4 regions of the Bacillus sp. L381 genome follow, and region 1 is predicted to be linked to each of the others. Evidence: riboswitches for the same ligand, from Rfam matches in the RefSeq annotation. Region 1 holds a riboswitch; each other region holds the start of a gene.

Region 1 (5,137 bases):
ATGATCGGTAAACCGAAAGCGGTGCGCGCCATCGGACAAGCCAATAAACGCAACCGGCTGCCGATTTTGATCCCGTGCCATCGGGTAATCGGCAAAAACAGCGCTTTAACGGGATACGCGGGCACCCAGACGGATGTAAAAGCGGTGCTGCTGAACATCGAACAAATATCCTATAAAGAAAAATAAAGCATATGGCACGTTCCGTTTTTTCACGTCCGACATATCATTTTATTAAGTGAAAAAAGTTGGTCTGACGAAAAAGGAGGACGAAGCCTGATGAGATTGAGCCGTCCGCAAAAGATAGCCGGCTATGCAGAGCTGTTTTTTAAAATGCATCTGATTTCAGCCGCCCAAAAAGATGAAGTGATTACATTATGCAGACAAAAAAACCGCTGACATTGCCTGAGGCAATATCATCAGCGGTTTTTCAGCTCAGCTGGCAGTCTGCGAATAATTGTTCGATTTCTTCCGTGTAAGAACCAGTCACAATGCCTTTCTCGGTTATAATGCCTGAAATCAGGCTGCTCGGTGTAGTATCAAAGGCAGGATTGAAGACCGGTACATCTTCAGGTGCGGTGCGTATGCCGGAGATCTGTCTGACTTCATCCGGATCTCTTTCTTCAATAGGAATCTGATCACCGTTTTCAATCCGTAAGTCAAAAGTCGAAAGCGGTGCGGCCACAAAAAACGGAATTTGAAAGGCGTTTGCCAAAATAGCGAGGCCGTACGTTCCGATCTTGTTGGCAGTATCCCCGTTTTTAGCAATTCTGTCAGCGCCGACAATGACCGCTGAAATGTGCTTTTCCTTCATTGTATGGGCGGCCATGCTGTCAGTAATGAGCGTGACATCAATCCCGCCCTGCATCAGCTCCCACGCCGTCAGCCGCGACCCCTGCAGAACGGGCCTTGTTTCACATGCGTAAATATGAAGACCGAGGTCTTTTTGTTTCGCTAAGTAAAAGGGGGCAAGCGCCGTACCGTACCTGCTTGTGGCAATTGAACCCGCATTGCAGATGGTCATGATCTGATCGCCTTTTTTAAAAAGGTGCAGAGCATTTTGGCCGATCATTCGGCATGTTTCTTCATCCTCAATTTGAATTTGAATGGCTTCATGTACGAGCGTGGTCTTGGCTTCATTGATTGAGATCGCATCTCTTACGGAATCCGTCAGTCTGTCAAGCGCCCACGCGAGGTTGACGGCAGTCGGTCTCGAGCTGTTTAAATACGCTTTGACATCCGCGAGCTGACGGCGGAAATCAGAAAGATCGCGGACTTCAAACGATTTGGCAGAGAGCGCGAGTCCGAACGCCGCCGTTATACCGATGGCCGGAGCGCCCCTTACTTTCAGTGTGATAATCGCGTCGAATACATCTTCCTTTGTTTCAAGATCGACATATTCAGTGACGTCAGGGAGCTTTTGCTGATTTAAAATACGGATGTAAGTTTCTTTCCATTCCACAGAACGGGGGATGGCAAATTCATTGGTCATGCTGCATCATTCCTTTACACGGAGCTTAAATTGATCCAGAACCTCAGTGATATGCTTCAGTTCTTTTCTGTTTTCGATATAACAGGCGCCGATTTCAAGCGCCAGCTTTTTCCGTTCGATTCGTTTGTCAAACGGAGTGAGTTCATCTAAGTCAGCCACATGGGCGAGGCCGATCGTGCGCCGGATCAGTTCGCATCCCGCAAAACCGACCGCTTCCTCAAACGTGTTTTTCAGTGTATCTTCCAGCAGATGTCTGCAGGAAGGCAAGCTGTCTTTCTCCCAAGCTTTACTGAATGTTTTCACAAATGTGTCCCATACGGCAACAGTATGATCATATAACGGCTGTCTGTCGTCACTGTCCCGGCTGAGGGCGTTTAACAGCAGGTTGGCGATAAATTGGCCGATGTCAAAGCCGATCGGTCCGAAGAAAGCAAATTCGGGATCAATGACTTTTGTTTCATGTTCATCGGCGAAGATGCTTCCCGTGTGCAGATCGCCGTGAATCAATGTTTCCGCTGAATTCAGAAAGATGGCTTTCAATTCGTCAGCGCCTTCTTTCAGCCGGGGGTTGTTCCAAATTTTTTCTGCGTATGGGCGCAGCTCCTCTTCGAAATCATTTGTTTCATGATCGAGAAACGGTTCTGTAAACACAAGCCTTTCTGTGATATTGCAAAGCTCAGGATTTGTAAACTGCTTTGCGAGCTGCTGCTTTACTTTCACATCAAGCGCATAATCGGATGAGTAAAAAAGCGTTTTTCCTAAAAATTCACCGATATGGGCCGATAAGTTCGGATAATGTTTTCCTTCCAGCAGCCCTTTTCTTGAGATCTTTAAATGCGAGAGGTCTTCCATTACCGTGACGGCCATTTCAGTATCGGAATAGTAAACGGCCGGAACAAGGTGCGGCACATGCTCGCCCTGGCGGATGAGGGCGCTGCTTTCGATTCTCGCCCGATCGATCGTAAGCGGCCAGCTTTCACCGACGACTTTGGCGTAAGGAATCGCCTGCTTGATAATCAGTCCCTTTTTGTTTTCTTTATCGTACACATGAAAGACGTAATTCAAATTGCCGTCGCCGATTTCACGGCATGTCAGGGTGCTTTTGCTTTGGAACAAGCCGAGCTTCACGGCTAGCGCGGCGGCGGAGCTTTCTGTTAATTGTTCGTAAAGACTTGTTTTAGTTGCAGACATGGATTTACCCTCCTATTATGTAGTGGCTGTAAGAGATCGTGACGGAGAATACGCCCGAAAAAAAGCCCCCTTCTCTGAAAGAGAAGGAGGCTGAAACAGTGCAGTCCGCCTCTTATCTCTCAGATAAACATCTGATGGAATTAGCACCGTGCCTTATGAGACAATGTCTCGGCGCAAAATGTACGCGCCCCATTTCACAATGGAATTACGGTCGGTTGCTGTTGGGGTCAAAAGGCCAATTCCCTCGCCCAACTCTCGATAAGAGAAAAATATATTGATTTGTATCACAATTCGGATTAATCAGTTGATGAAAATATTAGCAGGTGCCGAATATTCTTGTCAACGTTTTTTTGAAAATTAATATAAATCACGCCGCAAATCTTGGAAAACCGGTATGGTGCCGCGCACAGCCTCGCTATCTGAAACATCGATTTCCGCCCGGACTGCGCCTTCCGTCCGGTCTCCTTCAGCCAAAATCCGGCCCCATGGGTCAATCACCAGGCTGTGGCCGGCAAATTCATTATCGGGATTGGATCCCGTGCAGTTGCAGGCGGCGACAAAACATTGGTTTTCAATTGCTCTGGCGATAAGCAGGCTTCGCCAATGATCGAGGCGGGGCAACGGCCATTCCGCAGAGATAAACAGTACATTCGCTCCCTGGGACGTATGCTTTCTGATCCATTCGGGGAAACGGATATCATAGCAGATCAGCCCGGCGCACTTGACACCGTCAAGCTCAAAGGAACCGTCGCTGTTTCCGGCTGACAGATATATATGTTCATCCATCAGCTGAAACAGATGGGCTTTTTGATACTGCTTCACGATCTGTCCGCTGTTATCGGCGATGTACATGGTGTTATAGACATTTTCTCCTTCTTTGACCGCGACAGATCCGGCAACGAGGTGTACATTGAATCTTTTTGCCGTTTTTTTAAGCCATTGTACCGAGGTTTCGCCGTTTTCATCCGCCAGCTGGTCAAGCCGTGTGAGGTCATAGCCGGTCGTCCATAACTCAGGAAGCACGATGACATCAGCGCGGCGGCTTTCTTGCTCAATCAAAGATTCTGCTTTTTTGAAGTTTTCTGAAGGATTTCCGTATGAAATATCAAATTGCAAACAAGAAACGGTCCATTTCATTTTTTTAACACCCCAAGTTTCTCTTTACTTTTTTTATTTAACCATATATGATGATGGACTATCATTTCAAGAAATTTTTAGAAGGTGAAAATATGAACTTTGAAATCTCTGATGTACTCAAACAGCTGCCGGAACAATTTTTCGCATCATTGGTGCAAAAAGTGAATCAAAAGCTGAAAGAAGGCAAAGACGTCATTAATTTAGGACAGGGGAACCCCGATCAGCCGACGCCTCAGCATATCGTTGAGGAAATGAAGCGCGCCGTCGAAAGGCCGGAAAATCATAAATACTCATCCTTCCGGGGCGCTTACAGCTTCAAAAAAGCAGCCGCTGAATTTTATGAAAGGGAGTACGGGGTTACGCTTAATCCGGAAACGGAAGTGGCCGTGCTGTTCGGAGGCAAGGCGGGACTTGTAGAGATTCCGCAATGTCTTTTGAACCCGGGAGATACAATTCTTGTGCCTGATCCCGGATATCCTGACTACTGGTCGGGGGTCGCTCTTGCGAAAGCGAAAATGGAAATGATGCCGCTGACGGAAGATAGAGGATTTCTCCCTGATTACAGCGCAATTCCTGAAAAGGTGCAAAATGAGGCGAAGCTGCTGTATCTCAATTATCCGAATAATCCGACCGGCGCCGTGGCGACAGAGGCGTTTTTTGAGGAAACGGTCAGCTTTGCAGAACAAAACGGCATTTGTGTCGTTCATGATTTCGCGTACGGAGCAGTCGGCTTTGACGGGCATAAACCGCTGAGCTTTTTGGAGACGGAAGGTGCAAAAGAGACTGGAATTGAAATCTATACCTTGTCAAAAACTTATAACATGGCGGGCTGGCGTGTCGGATTTGCCGTCGGAAACGCGTCTGTTATCGAAGCGATCAACCTTTATCAGGATCATATGTTTGTCAGCCTGTTTCCCGCCGCGCAGCAGGCGGCGGCAGCAGCTCTTTTAGCGGATCAGGCGTGCGTCGCAGCTCAAAATAACAGATATGAGTCGAGACGAAATGCATGGATTGCAGCATGCCGCGATATCGGCTGGGATGTCACGGCTCCCGCGGGCTCTTTTTTTGCATGGCTCCCGGTGCCGGACGGTTATACATCACAGTCGTTTTCAGATCTGCTGCTGGAAAAAGCAAATGTTGCGGTCGCAGCCGGAAACGGGTTCGGAAAATGGGGGGAGGGCTATATCAGAGTCGGCCTTCTGACAAGTGAAGAAAGACTTAAAGAGGCTGCGGAACGGATCGGGAAACTCAATCTTTTCACCCGAAAAAGCATTGACATATCAAAATAACAATGCGATAATTCAAAATACTTTATAAAAT
Region 2 (5,137 bases), 140 kb from region 1:
TCTTCGGTCCATAGATCCATCAGCAGTCAGGCTGAAAGAACCTTGCAGTATACAGCAAATGCACTTCAAAAACAGCACAAAAAAATAATTTCGTCCCCAACTCGATGAATGATGACAAAATCAATAAATAAGCAAAGTAAAAAACCCTTGCTACGCAAGGGTTTCGGCTATGATTCCGACTGGGCTCGAACCAGCGACCTCTACCCTGTCAAGGTAGCGCTCTCCCAGCTGAGCTACGGAATCATGATATGTATGTGTTGCTGGGTATGTTGTTGTCTCTCTGACATTTATAATTATATATCCTGGTTATCCGTTCGTCAACACTTTTTTTATCAAAAATAAAAAAGAGCGCCGCACAAATTTGGCGGCGCCCTTTTCGTTTATGATCTCACTCCGGCGGGGGCGATTTTTTTCAGCGCTTGTTCGAAGTCGCGTTCCAAATCTTCGGCGTTTTCGACTCCGACGCTCAGGCGCAGGAGCCCGTCTGTGATGCCGCGTTTCTCCCTCTCTGCTTTCGGCATGGCGGCGTGCGACATGGCAGCAGGGTATGAGAGAATGGATTCGACGGCGCCGAGGCTGACTGCGAACACCGGAAGCGATACGTTTTCGACCAGCTTTTTGACGGCTTCTTTGCTTTCCAGTTCAAAGGACAGGACGGCGCCCGCTCCGCTCGCTTGTCGTTTATGAGTGTCGGCTCCCGGGTGTCCGGCAAGCCCCGGATAGTAAACGTTTTTGACGGCGGGATGCCCGTGAAAGTAGGCAGCCAGCCGTTCAGCCGTCCGGCTCGCTTTTTCCAGTCTGACCTGTAATGTTTTTAATCCTCTCAATACGAGCCAGCAGTCCTGGACGCCAAGTACCGCTCCAAACGAATTTTGCAGCTTATACAGCTGATTGCCGAGCTCTTCATCCTTTACGGCGGCAAGCCCTGACAGGACGTCACTGTGCCCGCTTAAAAATTTCGTCGCGCTGTGAAGCACGATGTCTACGCCGAGGTCAAGCGGACGCTGCAGTGCAGGCGTCATAAAAGTATTGTCAAGATATGTCAGACAGCCGTGATCCTTTGCCAGTTTGACGACGGCCTTAATATCCGTTATGCCGAGCGTCGGGTTTGACGGTGTTTCCATATAGATGGCTTTCGTATTCGGCCGGATGGCGCAGGCGACCGCTTCTGTGTCCGTCATATCGACAAAGGTGTGTTCGATTCCGAAGCGGGACAGCACCTCAGTCACCATACGGAATGTTCCGCCGTACACATCCTCCGTGACGAGCACATGGTCGCCTTGGGATAAGAGCAGAAATGCCGTCGAAATTGCCGCCATTCCGGAGCTGAAAGCAAAACCTCTCGTTCCGCCTTCAAGCCCCGCAATTGTTTCTTCAAGCGCTGTTCTTGTCGGTGTGCCGGAGCGGCTGTAATCATATGTCCCGAATTCCTCAAATGATGACTGATGGAATGTGGAGGCATGCTGGATCGGCACGCTGACAGCTCCGGTGGCTGCGTCTGTTTTAAATGGGTTGTGCACAAGCTGGGTTTCCAGCGTCCAATTGTGATTACTCATACGACACGGCCCCCTCTTTTACTTGCTGTAATGCCTGCTTTACATCCCGCTTCAAATCTTCTGCATGTTCAATTCCCACTGAAAATCTCAGCAGACGGTTGCAGACGCCGTTTGCGATGCGGATATCTTCCGGAATGTCCATGTGCGTCTGTGTCGCGGGGTATGTAATAAAGCTTTCCACCCCTCCGAGACTTTCTGCAAAACAGATCGTTTTAAGCGCCTTTAAAAACGGATTGACCCATTCCTCTTTTTGCAGCCGGAAAGACAGCATTCCGCCTTTTCCGGGATATAACACATCGGTGATTTCCTCTTCTTTTTCTAAAAATTCTGCAAGTTCACGGGCGTTTTCTTCATGACGGCGCATTCTGAGTCCGAGTGTTTTCATCCCTCTCATTAAAAGCCACGAATCGAACGGCGGGAGAACGGCACCGATCGCATTTTGGTGATTAAATATGACGTCGCCGAGCTCTTCATCCTTTACGACAGCCAGACCGGCAAGGAGATCATTGTGCCCGGCTAAATATTTTGTGGCGCTGTGAATGACGATGTCGGCTCCCAGTTCAAGCGGACGCTGGATCACCGGGGTGTAAAACGTATTATCCACAATCAAAAGCAGGCCGGCTTCTTTCGTAATGCGGGCGATTTTTTCTATGTCCGCCTCCTGCATTAACGGATTTGTCGGCGTTTCAACAAATACCGCTTTCGTGTTTTCCGTTATTTTGGAGCGTAAACAGTCTTCATCACTGAAATCATCATAAATAAAGCTTAAGCCGTATTTTCTCCACTCATTTTCAAATAAACGGTAAGTGCCTCCGTATAAATCGGAGGATACAATCAATTCATCCCCGCTTTTAAATAAAGCCATAATGGTTTGAATGGCTGCCATTCCCGAGCTGAAAGCAAAGCCTCGCGCACCGTTTTCCAACACGGCGATGGCGTCTTCAACGAGCTGGCGAGTCGGGTTTTTCGTGCGCACGTAATCAAAGCCTGTAGATTCTCCTATTCCTCTATGGCGGTAAGCGGTGGACAGATAAATCGGCGGACTGACCGTTCCCGTTGCTTCTTCGCTTCTATTTCCGATTTGGGCTAATTTTGTTTCAACATGCTGCGTCATCAGCAGGCACCATCCTTTTTCAAAAATAAAAAAGCTCCCTCTTCATAAGAAGAAGGAGCTTTTCTCTTCCTCTTATCTTCCAAGCATGTGAATCGCTTGCTGGATTTAGCACCTTGGCACTTTGCCTTCCTGCGGCAAAGCAAACCGGTTGCTGAGGTTTCAAAGGGCCAGTCCCTCCACCTCTCGTGATAAGAATATTGTTTTGTATTTTCTGATTGTTCTATATTAACGCACTATAAAATGAATTTCAACAACTTTTTAATTTTCTGAACTCTCTCAAGAAGTGCATCTGAAGAAAGAAATTTCTAATAATTCATGGTACAATAGGGAAAAACCATTAAGACAAGAAGCGGCCTGGAGGAATGCTAAGTGGCACCGAAAACCGGAATCATTCATGAGAAAAAACTTTTCTCCCATGAGCTTGAAGAAGAAATGACCGTTTTGGTCTACCTGCCAAACACCTACTCCCCCCTGTATAAATATCATACGGTCATCGCCCAGGACGGCCATGATTACTTCAGATTAGGGAAAATCGGGCGGCAGGCGGAAGAGCTCATGTCAAAGGGGGAAATTGACCGCTGCATCATTATCGGCGTCCCCTATAAAAATGTGCGGGAGCGAAGAGACACATACCATCCCGAAGGCTCTAAGTTCGCCTCATATAAACGGTTTATCGCAAATGAGCTCGTTCCTTTTATCGACAAAGAATACCCGACTTATCAAGTCGGATACGGCCGCACAATGATCGGGGATTCCCTCGGCGGAACCGTTTCGCTCATGACGGCGATTGACTATCCAAACATGTTCGGAAACGTCATCATGCAGTCTCCGTATGTTGACGGGCACGTCCTGGATGCCGTCCGGGAGTCGGAGGATCTCAAACAGATTTCCGTTTATCATCAAATCGGAGAAAAAGAAACCGACGTTCACACAACGGACGGCCAGATTCTTGATTTCACCGCGCCGAACGAAGAGCTCAAACAGCTGCTGGAAAGCAAACAGTCTGAATACACGTATGAAACCTTCGACGGGGATCATAAGTGGACCTACTGGCAGCCGCTCATAACGCCGGCGCTGAAGAAAATGCTGTAACCATTCATTTAAGGAGGGAACTTTCATGAAATACGGTATTGTTTTATTTCCATCAAAAAAATTACAGGATCTCGCAAATTCGTACCGAAAACGCTACGACCCGAGCTACGCGCTCATACCGCCGCACCTGACGGTAAGAGATCCGTTTGAAGCGACAGAACAGGAAATCGAGCAGGTCGTATCACAGCTGAGACAGACGGCAAAAGAGTCGCACCCGCTCGTTCTGAAGATCACAAAATACAGCTCGTTTTCTCCTGTAAATAATGTGATATACATGAAAGCGGAGCCGACGGAGGAATTAAAAACGCTGAGTGAGAAATGCTACTCAGGAGCATTATCCGGAGAGCCGGAATACAGCTTCGTTCCGCATGTCACAGTCGGCCAGAAGCTGTCGTCAGATGAACATTCCGACGTACTCGGGCAGCTGAAAATGCTGGACATTTCCCACGAAGAAGTCATCGACCGTTTTCACTTGCTCTATCAGCTGGATAACGGCTCATGGACTGTGTACGAAACATTTTTATTAGGCGGAGGAGAATAACTGTTTGGAAGCCATCATTGCAAAAACTGAAAAACAGCTGAACGACGCTTTTTTCGTCAGAAAAGAGGTCTTTGTTAAAGAGCAGCACGTTCCGGAAGAAGAAGAGATTGATCAATTCGAAGACACGTCAGAGCATATTGTCATTTATGACGGCGGCCAGCCGGTCGGAGCCGGCAGATGGCGCTTGAAAGACGGGCATGGAAAATTAGAGCGCATCTGCGTGATGAAAAGCCACCGCTCTCTCGGTGTCGGCGCCATCATTATGCAGGCGCTTGAAAAAGCGGCGGCAGCTAAGGGCGCCGACAGCTTTATCTTACATGCGCAAACACAGGCGGTTCCGTTTTACGAAAAACAAGGATACCAAGTCACGTCTGGCGAAGAATTTTTAGATGCGGGCATTCCCCATCTGGAAATGGTAAAGAAACAAAAACTATAAAATCAAAAACACTCCTGTTGATATGACAGGAGTGTTTTTTTATGAAAATTATACTTTTTCAAGAAATTTATTGAATTTTATGGAATTTAATTGTATGTTTAGTATGCGAAGTATTACATTTCATACAAAAAATACAATTTATATAGGAGGGTTAAACATGACAGCACCAAAAGGGAAGCATATATTCGGGACTGTTAAAGTAGGCACAAAAGGACAGATTGTCATTCCTAAAGAAGCAAGAGATGTTTTTGATATAAAGCCGGGGGACTCACTGCTTATGCTCGGGGATGACCAGCAGGGTATCGCACTTGTTAAACAAGAACTCTTTTTCGAATTTGCAAAAGATATTTTAAACGCAAAGCAAATCAATACAGATGGTGAGGAGGATGAGTAAATGC
Region 3 (5,137 bases), 1.5 Mb from region 1:
CTCTGAATTGTAATGTTTAAGCAGCTGTTTTTTCACAGGCTCTTCAAAAATCTTCGCATTTCCGATATAGCGCTCCTCAAGCGGTGTGCAGCCGCGGACTAAGAGGCTTTTCCCTCTCATTCCTTCAGGCATGACGGATGCCACATGAAGAAGCATTTTTTTCAGTCCGGACGGAATGCGTTCAAACGGTTTAAGCGACAGCGGTTCGCGGTAAATATTGTACCCGCCGAACAGCTCGTCCGCGCCTTCCCCGGATAACGCGACCGTTACATGTTTTTTCGCTTCTTTCGCGACAAAGTACAAAGGAATCGCCGCCGGATCTGCAAGCGGGTCATCAAAGTGCCAGACGATTTTCGGAAGCTCGTTCATATACTCCTCAGGAGAAATGACTTTGCTGATATTTTCAATCCCGAGCGCGGCAGCTGTTTCCTTCGCTACATCAACTTCACTGAAGCCCTGCTGCTCAAAGCCGACAGAAAATGTTTTAAGGTTCGGGTGAAATTCTTTCGCAACTGAGACGATAAAAGAAGAGTCAATACCGCCGGATAGGAACGAGCCGACGGGAACGTCACTTCTCATGTGGACTTTGACAGAGTCAAAGATTGCGTCTCTGACTTCTTTCACCAATTTATCTTCATCAGACTGAACGGGCTTAAAGTTCGCTTTGAAATACGTTTTAAACGCGATATCGCCTTCCGGGCGGATCGTAAACTGGCTGCCCGGCTCGACTTTTTTCACTTCAGCGTCAAGCGTGCTCGGTTCAGGAACGAATTGGAAAGACATATATTGCTGTAAAGAAGCTGTATCAAGATCAATACCGTTTTGAGCGGCCATTAAACTTTTTCTTTCAGATGCAAAATACACTTTGTCCCCGATAGTTGTGTAATACAGCGGTTTAATTCCGAACGGGTCTCTCGCGCCGTACATGACGCGGTCAGCTTTGTTCCAGATTAAAAACGCGAACATTCCGCGAAGCTTTGAAGCGGCTTCTTCTTTATAATGGCGGTATGTCGCAAGGAGCACCTCGGTATCGGAATCTGTATTGAACTTGTAGCCTTTCGCTTCAAGCTCTTCTCTCAATTCAATGTAGTTATAGATTTCGCCGTTAAAAATGATCCAATATTTTTCGTCTTCATATGATAAAGGCTGTCCGCCGTTTTCTACGTCAATAATACTGAGCCGTCTGAAGCCGAAACCGACGTGCTCGTCATGATAATACCCATCGCTGTCAGGACCGCGGTGAACGATCATTTGGTTCATTTGTTTGATTAGCTCTTCTTGATCTGCGGTTTGAGTTAATGGATGCTTATTAAAAACACCGACAAATCCACACATAGTATAGCCTCCATAAGTGTAATTTTCTAATTGGACCCCCTTTTTATAGACGCTTTGTTACGCCATTGGTTTCACGCTATGTAAAAAATCAGCATGGCAGCATCTGCAAAAAGGGAAAGCCGCTTAAGTAAGCGGCTATAAAATTATTCTCCTAGTGCTTCTTTGCGAAGCGTATCCGCCTTGTCAGTACGCTCCCAAGGAAGATCCACATCATGGCGTCCGAAGTGGCCGTAAGCAGCAGTCTGCTTATAGATCGGGCGGCGCAAATCAAGCATTTTAATAATGCCGGCAGGTCTCAGGTCGAAGTTATTCCGTACGACTTCGATCAGTTTCTCTTCAGAAGCTTTTCCTGTATCAAACGTATTGATGGAAATAGAAACAGGCTGTGCCACGCCGATTGCGTATGCAAGCTGCACTTCACAAGAATCAGCAAGGCCTGCTGCCACGATGTTTTTCGCTACGTATCTCGCAGCGTATGCCGCAGAACGGTCTACCTTCGTCGCGTCCTTACCGGAGAACGCGCCGCCGCCGTGGCGTGCATATCCGCCGTATGTGTCAACGATGATTTTACGGCCGGTAAGACCCGCATCACCTTGCGGACCGCCGATTACGAAACGTCCCGTAGGGTTGATGAAGTATTTTGTTTCTTCATCAATCAGTTCCTCAGGCACGACAGGGTTAATGACATGCTCTTTCAGATTGCGCTGAATCTGCTCAAGCGTAATTTCCGGATGGTGCTGAGTTGAGATGACGATCGCATCGATGCGGACAGGTTTGTTGTTTTCATCATATTCAACGGTAACTTGCGTTTTTCCGTCAGGGCGAAGGTACGGAAGAATATCTTCTTTGCGGACTTCGCTCAGACGGCGGGCTAATTTATGCGCCAGTGAGATCGGAAGCGGCATAAGCTCTTTCGTTTCGTTACACGCATAACCGAACATCAGACCTTGGTCCCCCGCTCCGATCGCTTCGATTTCAGCATCGCTCATTGTGCCTTCACGAGCTTCAAGAGCCTGATCGACACCCATTGCGATATCCGCAGACTGTTCATCAATTGATGTTAAAACAGCGCAAGTCTCCGCATCAAATCCGTATTTGGCACGTGTGTAGCCGATTTCTTTAATCGTTTCACGGACTGTTTTCGGAATGTCAACGTATGTTGATGTTGTAATCTCTCCGCTTACCAGCACAAGGCCTGTCGTTACAGACGTTTCGCAGGCTACGCGCGCGTTCGGGTCATTTTTTAAAATCTCATCTAAGATACTGTCAGAAATTTGGTCACAGATTTTATCCGGATGACCCTCGGTAACAGATTCAGATGTAAATAGTCGACGGTTTTTACTCATTCACTTTTCCTCCTGAAAAAAGATCTTTTGCAAGACCTTTTCATATGATACGGAACTCGCTCCCTCTTAATACAATGTCATACTATATCAGAGAATGTTAATTGGCATATTTTATGAAATAAAAAAACCTTTTCCACTCGAGGAAAGGGTTTGGTCTGTGTGCCTTTCACTCTTATCGCTCAAGGAAATATTAAACCTTGCATCAGGTTAGCACCTTGGTTTCCCACAGTGTTTTCACCTGCTTTTTTACAGAGAAACCGGTTGCTGGGCTTCATCGGGCCTGTCCCTCCGCCAGCTCGGGATAAGAGTATCCGCTCAATGAAATATCTTAACGTAAAAGGGCGGAAAGTGTCAATATGAATTAAAGCGATTACGCGCCTTTATTTCAGGAAGCAATGGAAAAAACACAAACAAAAAACAACAAATAGTATAGACTATTTTTAGATATATGTTATACTAATTCCACATTCAGCGAAATACAAATAAACCGGCAAAGGAAGGTTTTTATGAAATTAGTTGATTTAACCGCAGATCTTCAAGCGTTACTTGCAAGTCCGAATGTGCATCATAATTTATCGGCTCCAAAACTTACCGAAAAAGTGATCAGCCGAAATGAAGGAACGCTGACATCAACAGGCGCCGTACGCGCCACTACCGGAGCATATACGGGCCGATCACCTAAAGATAAATTTATCGTCCGCGAAAAAAGCACAGAAAATCAAATTGATTGGGGCGCGGTGAACCAGCCTATTTCTGAAGAAGCGTTTGAAAAGCTGTACGCCAAAGTCGTCAGCTACTTAAAACAGAGAGATGAACTGTTTGTTTTTGAAGGATTCGCAGGCGCAGATGAAAAATACAGACTGCCGATTACAGTCGTAAATGAATTTGCGTGGCATAATTTATTCGCGCGCCAGCTGTTTATCAGACCGGAGACGAATGAAAGAGATCCGCAAGCACAGCCGTTTACCATTCTTTCAGCTCCGCATTTTAAAGCTGATCCGCAAACGGACGGCACGCATTCCGAAACGTTTATCATTGTGTCCTTCGAAAAGCGCGTCATTTTAATCGGCGGTACCGAGTACGCCGGAGAAATGAAAAAATCAATATTCTCGATTATGAACTTTTTGCTCCCGCAGCAGGATATTCTGCCGATGCACTGCTCAGCCAACGTCGGTGAAAAAGGCGATGTCGCCCTGTTTTTCGGTCTTTCCGGCACAGGGAAAACGACGCTTTCAGCCGATGCGGACCGGAAACTGATCGGCGATGACGAGCACGGCTGGTCTGATTCCGGCGTTTTTAACATTGAAGGCGGATGTTACGCTAAATGTATCAATCTGAGCGAAGAAAAAGAACCGCAGATTTTTCATGCGATCCGCTTCGGGTCTGTTCTTGAGAATGTTGTGCTTGATGAGAAAACGGGTGAGGCTGATTACGACAATTCCTTCTACACGGAAAATACAAGAGCCGCATACCCGATTGAGATGATCGGCAATATCGTGCAGCCGAGCATTGCCGGTCACCCGCAGGCGATCGTCTTTTTAACGGCGGATGCATTTGGTGTGCTCCCTCCGATCAGCAAACTGACGAAGGAGCAGGCGATGTATCATTTCTTAAGCGGGTACACCAGCAAACTTGCCGGAACCGAACGCGGCGTGACATCTCCGCAAACGACTTTCTCCACGTGCTTCGGTTCACCGTTTTTGCCGCTTCCGGCTCACGTATATGCCGAAATGCTCGGGAAGAAAATCGACGAACACGGCGTTCAAGTCTTTCTGGTCAACACAGGCTGGACCGGCGGAGGGTACGGAGTCGGAGAGCGGATGAAACTTTCGTATACAAGAGCGATGGTCAAAGCCGCAATTAACGGCACGCTTGATCAGACAGACATGACAGCAGACAGCATTTTCGGACTGCACAGCCCCGTTCATGTTCCGGGCGTTCCGGATGAGGTTCTTCAGCCTGAAAACACATGGAGCGATAAAAAAGCATACAACGAAAAAGCGCTGTTTTTAGCCAATGAGTTTAAAGAAAACTTTAAAAAGTTTTCCCATGCAGACTCGATTGCCAAAGCCGGCGGACCTCTCGTTTAACTAAAAAAGCCAAGGGCGTATATGCCCTCGGCTTTTGTTTTTTCAGTTTGTCGAATGAAGCGAAGTGAGTCTGTATGTAATGCTTGTCCGGCCGTTCGCCCATTCGAGCTTTTGGACTTCGCCCGTGCCGGATTTCTCGCCGGTTTTTGTTTTGCGCACGTCCATCGGAATATCAAGAGGATAGACCCGATAGCCCTCTTTCTCTAATAAAAAGATATTTTCCTCTATCCGTTTTTCATTGCCTTTTGTCACAATCATGGTATTAAATTCTACAGGCATTCCCAAAATGAAAATCCCCTTTCATTCTCTTTTTCTATATTATCATATCATAAATCCGGCATTTTACCGTGTCTTCATCCATTCCGC
Region 4 (5,137 bases), 1.5 Mb from region 1:
TTACAGATAATGAGAGGTATAGATAAATAGGTTAAACCTTCCAATTTGATGAGGTTTATTTGTCTATGCCTTTTTCATTTCATCAGAATAACGAATGAATGAGGTGTTTTTTTTGACGTCTATGAAAAGAAAACGCGCGGAATTACTGAACACATGCCAGTCCGTATTCAGGTGTCCGCTATGCCGCATGGCCATGGCGGTCTCGCAATATCAAAGCCTGACATGCGGGCATGGGCATACATTTGATATATCAAAACAAGGCTATGTGAATTTCCTCAATAAACCGGTTAAAACCCGCTATGACAGGCAGCTGTTCGAAGCGAGACGCGAGCTTTTTGACAGCCGGGAGTTTTTTTCGCCGGTTCAAAAAGAGATCGCCGCCATCATCACCCGTACTCAATCTCCGCGAAAACAGGCGGCGGTATTGGACGCGGGATGCGGGGAGGGCTCCCATTTAGACGCCGTATACAGATTGCTGCAGCCCGCTTTTTCCGTGACGGGAATCGGCATTGATATCTCGAAAGAAGGTGTGCTGCAAGCTGCAAAAGCCTTCGGGGATCATAAGGTTTTTGCCGTCGCTGATGTGGCGGATACGCCGTTTGCCGACAGCAGTTTTGATGTGATTCTGTCTGTTTTATCACCTTGGAATTACAAGGAATGCAGCAGGCTTTTAAGAAAGGGCGGCACAGTCATTAAAGCGGTGCCGCGGCGGGATTACTTGAAAGAAGTAAGGGAATTCTTCTTCGGAGACAGTCCTGAACGGAATGATACCGCTGAGTCCGCGGCCGGCCGTTTCCAAACCGGCTTTCAAGCCTTTGAGCGCAAGCGGCTGTGTTACACGAAGACCTTATCGCAGACTGATCTTGAGCTGCTTGTGAACATGACGCCCTTAACATGGAAATGTTCTGATGAAAGCATTCAGCGCTTTATCAGCCGGAAAGCGGCTGATATTACGATAGATATCGATATTTTAATAGGAACCGGTCCGCTGTAAAACGGAAAAGACACGCTGTAAGCGTGTCTTCTTTTTATTTCCAGACTTCACCGGCAATGTCGACGACATGGCGCAGTTTCGCCCATTGCTGTTCTTCTGTGATCAGATTTCCTTCCTCAGTCGAAGCGAATCCGCATTGCGGGCTGAGGCAAAGCTGATCCAGGCTGACATATTGAGCAGCTTCTTCAATCCGGCGTTTAACCGCGTCCTTGTCTTCGAGTTCGCCGTGTTTCGACGTAATCAAACCGAGCACAAGCTGAAGATCAGAGCGTTTGACATAACGAAGCGGTTCAAAGCCGCCGGAGCGGGAATCATCATATTCCAAGAACAATCCGTCAAGGTCAAGTCCGTCAAAAATCGTTTCCGCCGCCGCATCATACCCGCCTTCAGCCGTCCATGTGGACTGGAAGTTGCCGCGGCAGATATGCATCGTAACCTTCAGATCGGCAGGACGATCTTTGATGGCGTCATTAATGGAAGCGGCGAACAGCCTGCGCAGCTCATCCGGCGTCGTGCCAAAAGCTTCAATCTGGCGAAGCCCCGCTTCCGATAAGAAAACGGCCCATGCGGTATCATCGAGCTGAAGATAGCGGCACCCGGCGTCATAGAAAGCCTGAATCGCTTTCTTATACGCTTGTGATACATCATGCTGAAATTGTTTGTAATCGTTCTGATACGCCGCTTTTTCCAATTTTCCGCGGAAAAACAGCATATTCGGGCTTGGGATGGTCATTTTTGGCACGGCATCGCCGGCAATGCTGTGCAGGAATTTATAATCTTCGAGCATCGGATGCTGAGAAAAATCAATATCTCCCGTTACTTTAATGCCGCGCGCTTTCGTCTGTACATTGCGGAACTGAATACCGCTCTCAGGCGTAAACGCTTCGACGCCGTCTAAGTTTTCGAGAAAATCAAAATGCCACCAGGCACGGCGGAATTCGCCGTCTGTCACGACATTGAGGCCGGTTTCTTTCTGCTTTTCCACACTGCGGATGATTTCTTTGTTTTCGATTTCGCGCAGCTGTTCTGCCGAAATCTCATCAGCCGTTCTTTGCAGACGGGCTTGCTTCACAGCCGCCGGCCGCAGGAGGCTTCCGACCTGATCCGCGCGAAACGGCGGTTTTTTTCTTAGAAGAGTGTGCAATGGTTGCTCTGTGTTTTGCTGTGACATGAACGATTCCTTCTTTCCTGATGAAATATAAAAAAGCTCTTCCCTCGGATAGGGAAGAGCTTGCGTCCGCAAATCTCAACCTTATCTTCAGGATTTAGCACCATTCTGCTGAACAGCGGTTGCCGGGTATCATAGGGCCAGTCCCTCCACCTCTCTTGATAAGGAAATATGCTATTTTCAGAATAAACTGTAATACTATTAATCTTAGTATGTTTTATCAAATTGTCAATATATTTCGAAAAATATTTTTTATTTGTCACCCTCAAATAAAATCATATCAATCACAATTGCGATCGCGAGACAAAGAACGATATCCTCTTCATTTTCAATCTGCAGATGATAGGAATCGCCCCAGCTCATCCATGTTTTACTGACGGTCATCCGGCTTGATTTTCCGTCTGTCACTTGAAAATTCCGCCCCCACACGTCGCCGGTAATATCCCAGCCGAGTCCGGAAATTTCAAATTTCGGTTTGAAAAACGTTACTTTCTTGATGACTTGGCATACAGGTTTGCCGCTGACGGAAATCTCGTAACGGGGAACGAGCGACATCAGTTTCTGACTGACGCTGGCGAGTGTGCGTCCGTCCAAATCAGTCAGCTTCAGTTCATCGCCGAACGAAAACAACTTTCCCTCCACATTGAAGACTTCTTTTCCGCTTTCAAGAAACACTTGAAACCGATTCTTAAATGTAAACACCCGCTCTTTGATATAAAAATGATTCATAAAAAAACTCCTTTTTTATGTTGTACGTAAAAAGGAGGCGGATGGTTTCATATAGACAGGTGCATAAAAAAAGGCTGCCGATTTTGCGGCAGCTGTCGTTTTTTATGATAGCGGCATCCGGCGTTTTTGACGGATCGCATTTAAATCAATGATGTTATTCGTGTCGGCAGCTGTCACCAGCGGGCTTGTCTTTGGCGTTTTCCGGCGGTTGTCCTTACTGAAAGAGAAAACCAGGTATCCTGTCAAAGCAGCAAAAATAAGTAGCATCATTTTACATACCTCCCAAAAAAAGTTTTGGTATTATTATTGTACGAAAAAACAAACGAAAAGTATTCAAACAATTGTAACTTTTTTAAAAAATAACGACATTTTCCGTAAAAACGACTATAAGTTGCAAGAGATTTTCTCATGTTGTGGTTCTATAGATTGTATCGGCTGCTGAGTGATTATCGTTTATATAACTTTTTTACTATTTTTTAACAGAGTCGAATTAACTAATACGGTGTTTTCGTTTGCCTTGTGTTATTCAGTACCCCAAAAAATCCTGTGATATGCAAAATAACTGCTTCTAACAGATGGTTATAGATTGACAGCGCTTTCTTTATTTTTTGTAAGAAAACGAGAAGTTATCTTAAAAAAATCGTTTGAACATTTTCCGCAGCTTTTTAAAAGGATTTGATTTCGTTTCCAAAACGCGCGGGTCTTTTAAGGTTTTTTTCAATTCTTTCGCTACAGTTCCTCTTGCCATAGTGTTCACTCCTTTTTTCCATTTCATACCTTATATACGGAAAGAAAGAAGGAAAGGTTTCATGTGAAAGAAAAAAACCAAAGCAGGAGGCTTTGGTTTTACGCGCGTTCTTCAAACAGCCTGGCGATTTCAACAATGACGTTTACCGCCTTTTCCATATGATCGACAGAAATGTATTCATATTTTCCGTGGAAGTTTTGGCCGCCCGTGAAGATGTTCGGCGTCGGCAGTCCCATGTAAGAGAGCTGTGATCCGTCGGTTCCGCCCCGGATCGGTTCGATAATCGGTTCGATGTCGAGGTTTTTCATGGCTTGATATGCGACGTCGACTATCTCTTTGACCGGTTCGATTTTTTCTCTCATATTGTAGTATTGATCATGCAATTCAAGCTTGATGCTTTCCTTGCCGTATTTGGCCGCAAGCGCGTCGGCGGTTTTCTGCATATATTCTTTGCGTTCTGTAAAGCGGTCTCTGTCAAAATCTCTGATGATGTACGACAGGGCGGCTTCAGAAACGTCGCCGTTCATGGAAAGCAAGTGATAGAAGCCTTCATATCCTTCCGTATATTCAGGCGCTTCTTCTTTCGGCAGCGCGTGATGAAATTCCATCGCGATTTTTGAAGCGTTGACCATTTTGTTTTTTGCCGTTCCGGGGTGGACGCTTTTTCCGTAACAAGTAAGCTTAGCGGCGGCTGCGTTGAAGCTTTCATATTGCAGTTCGCCGAGGGGGCCGCCGTCTATCGTGTAAGCGAATGCAGCGTTGAAGCGGCCGACATCGAATTTATGAGGGCCTCTGCCGATTTCTTCATCAGGCGTGAAGGCGACCCGGATCGTGCCGTGTTTGATGTCAGGGTGTTTAATCAAGTACGCCATTGCCGTCATGATTTCGGCGATGCCCGCTTTGTTGTCGGCTCCGAGCAGCGTCGTGCCGTCCGTTGTGATCAGCGTCTGGCCTTTATAGCGGGAAAGCTCCGGGAATTGCTCAGGCGAAAGGACGACATTGAGTTTGTCATTCAGAACGATATCATGTCCGTCATAGCTCTCAATAATCTGAGGATTCACATTTTTTCCGGTAAAATCAGTCGCTGTATCCACGTGAGCCAGAAAACCGACAGTCGGCACGTCTTTATCCGTATTTGCCGGAAGAGTCGCCATGACGTACCCATTGTCATCGACTGTGATTTCTGTCATGCCGATCGACTTTAATTCATCCGCCAGCATGTTGGCCAATGTCAGCTGCCCGGGGGTTGAAGGGCAGTTTTCATTGTTTTCGTCAGACTGTGTATCGACTTTTACATAAGAGGTAAAGCGTTCAATGATTTCATTTTTCATACCGTCATCTCCTTTGTCTTATCTTACCATGTGCGGGGGAGGGATTTCTATTTCGCCACCCGTTTTGAATCGAAGGCTCTGTTTTTTACGCGAATGAAAACAAATTATGAAGAAACGATGACTAAACGATTAAACTTTTTGGAAATGGATGATTGAGGAAGAAAAAA

The links. A riboswitch is a leader RNA that binds a small molecule or an ion and turns the genes downstream of it on or off. The one in region 1 is predicted to bind S-adenosylmethionine.
Region 2: it holds a riboswitch for S-adenosylmethionine, as region 1 does, so the genes downstream of both, QRX25_RS05815 (methionine biosynthesis PLP-dependent protein) here and mtnK (S-methyl-5-thioribose kinase) in region 1, are expected to answer to the same signal.
Region 3: it holds a riboswitch for S-adenosylmethionine, as region 1 does, so the genes downstream of both, metK (methionine adenosyltransferase) here and mtnK (S-methyl-5-thioribose kinase) in region 1, are expected to answer to the same signal.
Region 4: it holds a riboswitch for S-adenosylmethionine, as region 1 does, so the genes downstream of both, QRX25_RS18840 (5-methyltetrahydropteroyltriglutamate--homocysteine S-methyltransferase) here and mtnK (S-methyl-5-thioribose kinase) in region 1, are expected to answer to the same signal.

The regions. Positions count from the first base shown of each region.
Region 1 covers NZ_CP127224.1:1,293,764-1,298,900, forward strand. The annotation lists gene QRX25_RS06595 (methylated-DNA--[protein]-cysteine S-methyltransferase) at 1-186, shown strand, start outside; gene mtnA (S-methyl-5-thioribose-1-phosphate isomerase) at 428-1,489, opposite strand; gene mtnK (S-methyl-5-thioribose kinase) at 1,496-2,680, opposite strand; SAM riboswitch class I at 2,790-2,945, opposite strand; gene QRX25_RS06615 (carbon-nitrogen family hydrolase) at 3,038-3,817, opposite strand; gene QRX25_RS06620 (pyridoxal phosphate-dependent aminotransferase) at 3,910-5,106, shown strand.
Region 2 covers NZ_CP127224.1:1,154,958-1,160,094, reverse strand. The annotation lists tRNA gene QRX25_RS05825 (tRNA-Val) at 171-243, opposite strand; gene metC (cystathionine beta-lyase) at 381-1,556, opposite strand; gene QRX25_RS05815 (methionine biosynthesis PLP-dependent protein) at 1,549-2,670, opposite strand; SAM riboswitch class I at 2,740-2,865, opposite strand; gene QRX25_RS05810 (esterase family protein) at 3,040-3,762, shown strand; gene QRX25_RS05805 (YjcG family protein) at 3,788-4,303, shown strand; gene QRX25_RS05800 (GNAT family N-acetyltransferase) at 4,308-4,739, shown strand; gene QRX25_RS05795 (AbrB/MazE/SpoVT family DNA-binding domain-containing protein) at 4,897-5,133, shown strand; partial or broken gene QRX25_RS05790 (ABC transporter ATP-binding protein) at 5,134-5,137, shown strand, end outside.
Region 3 covers NZ_CP127224.1:2,793,411-2,798,547, forward strand. The annotation lists gene asnB (asparagine synthase (glutamine-hydrolyzing)) at 1-1,335, opposite strand, end outside; gene metK (methionine adenosyltransferase) at 1,479-2,681, opposite strand; SAM riboswitch class I at 2,851-2,989, opposite strand; gene pckA (phosphoenolpyruvate carboxykinase (ATP)) at 3,188-4,771, shown strand; gene QRX25_RS14230 (DUF2584 domain-containing protein) at 4,814-5,056, opposite strand; gene QRX25_RS14235 (alpha/beta hydrolase family protein) at 5,114-5,137, opposite strand, start outside.
Region 4 covers NZ_CP127224.1:3,669,033-3,674,169, reverse strand. The annotation lists gene QRX25_RS18845 (methyltransferase domain-containing protein) at 113-994, shown strand; gene QRX25_RS18840 (5-methyltetrahydropteroyltriglutamate--homocysteine S-methyltransferase) at 1,029-2,165, opposite strand; SAM riboswitch class I at 2,244-2,330, opposite strand; gene QRX25_RS18835 (LURP-one-related/scramblase family protein) at 2,415-2,891, opposite strand; gene QRX25_RS18830 (hypothetical protein) at 2,994-3,161, opposite strand; gene pepT (peptidase T) at 3,738-4,970, opposite strand.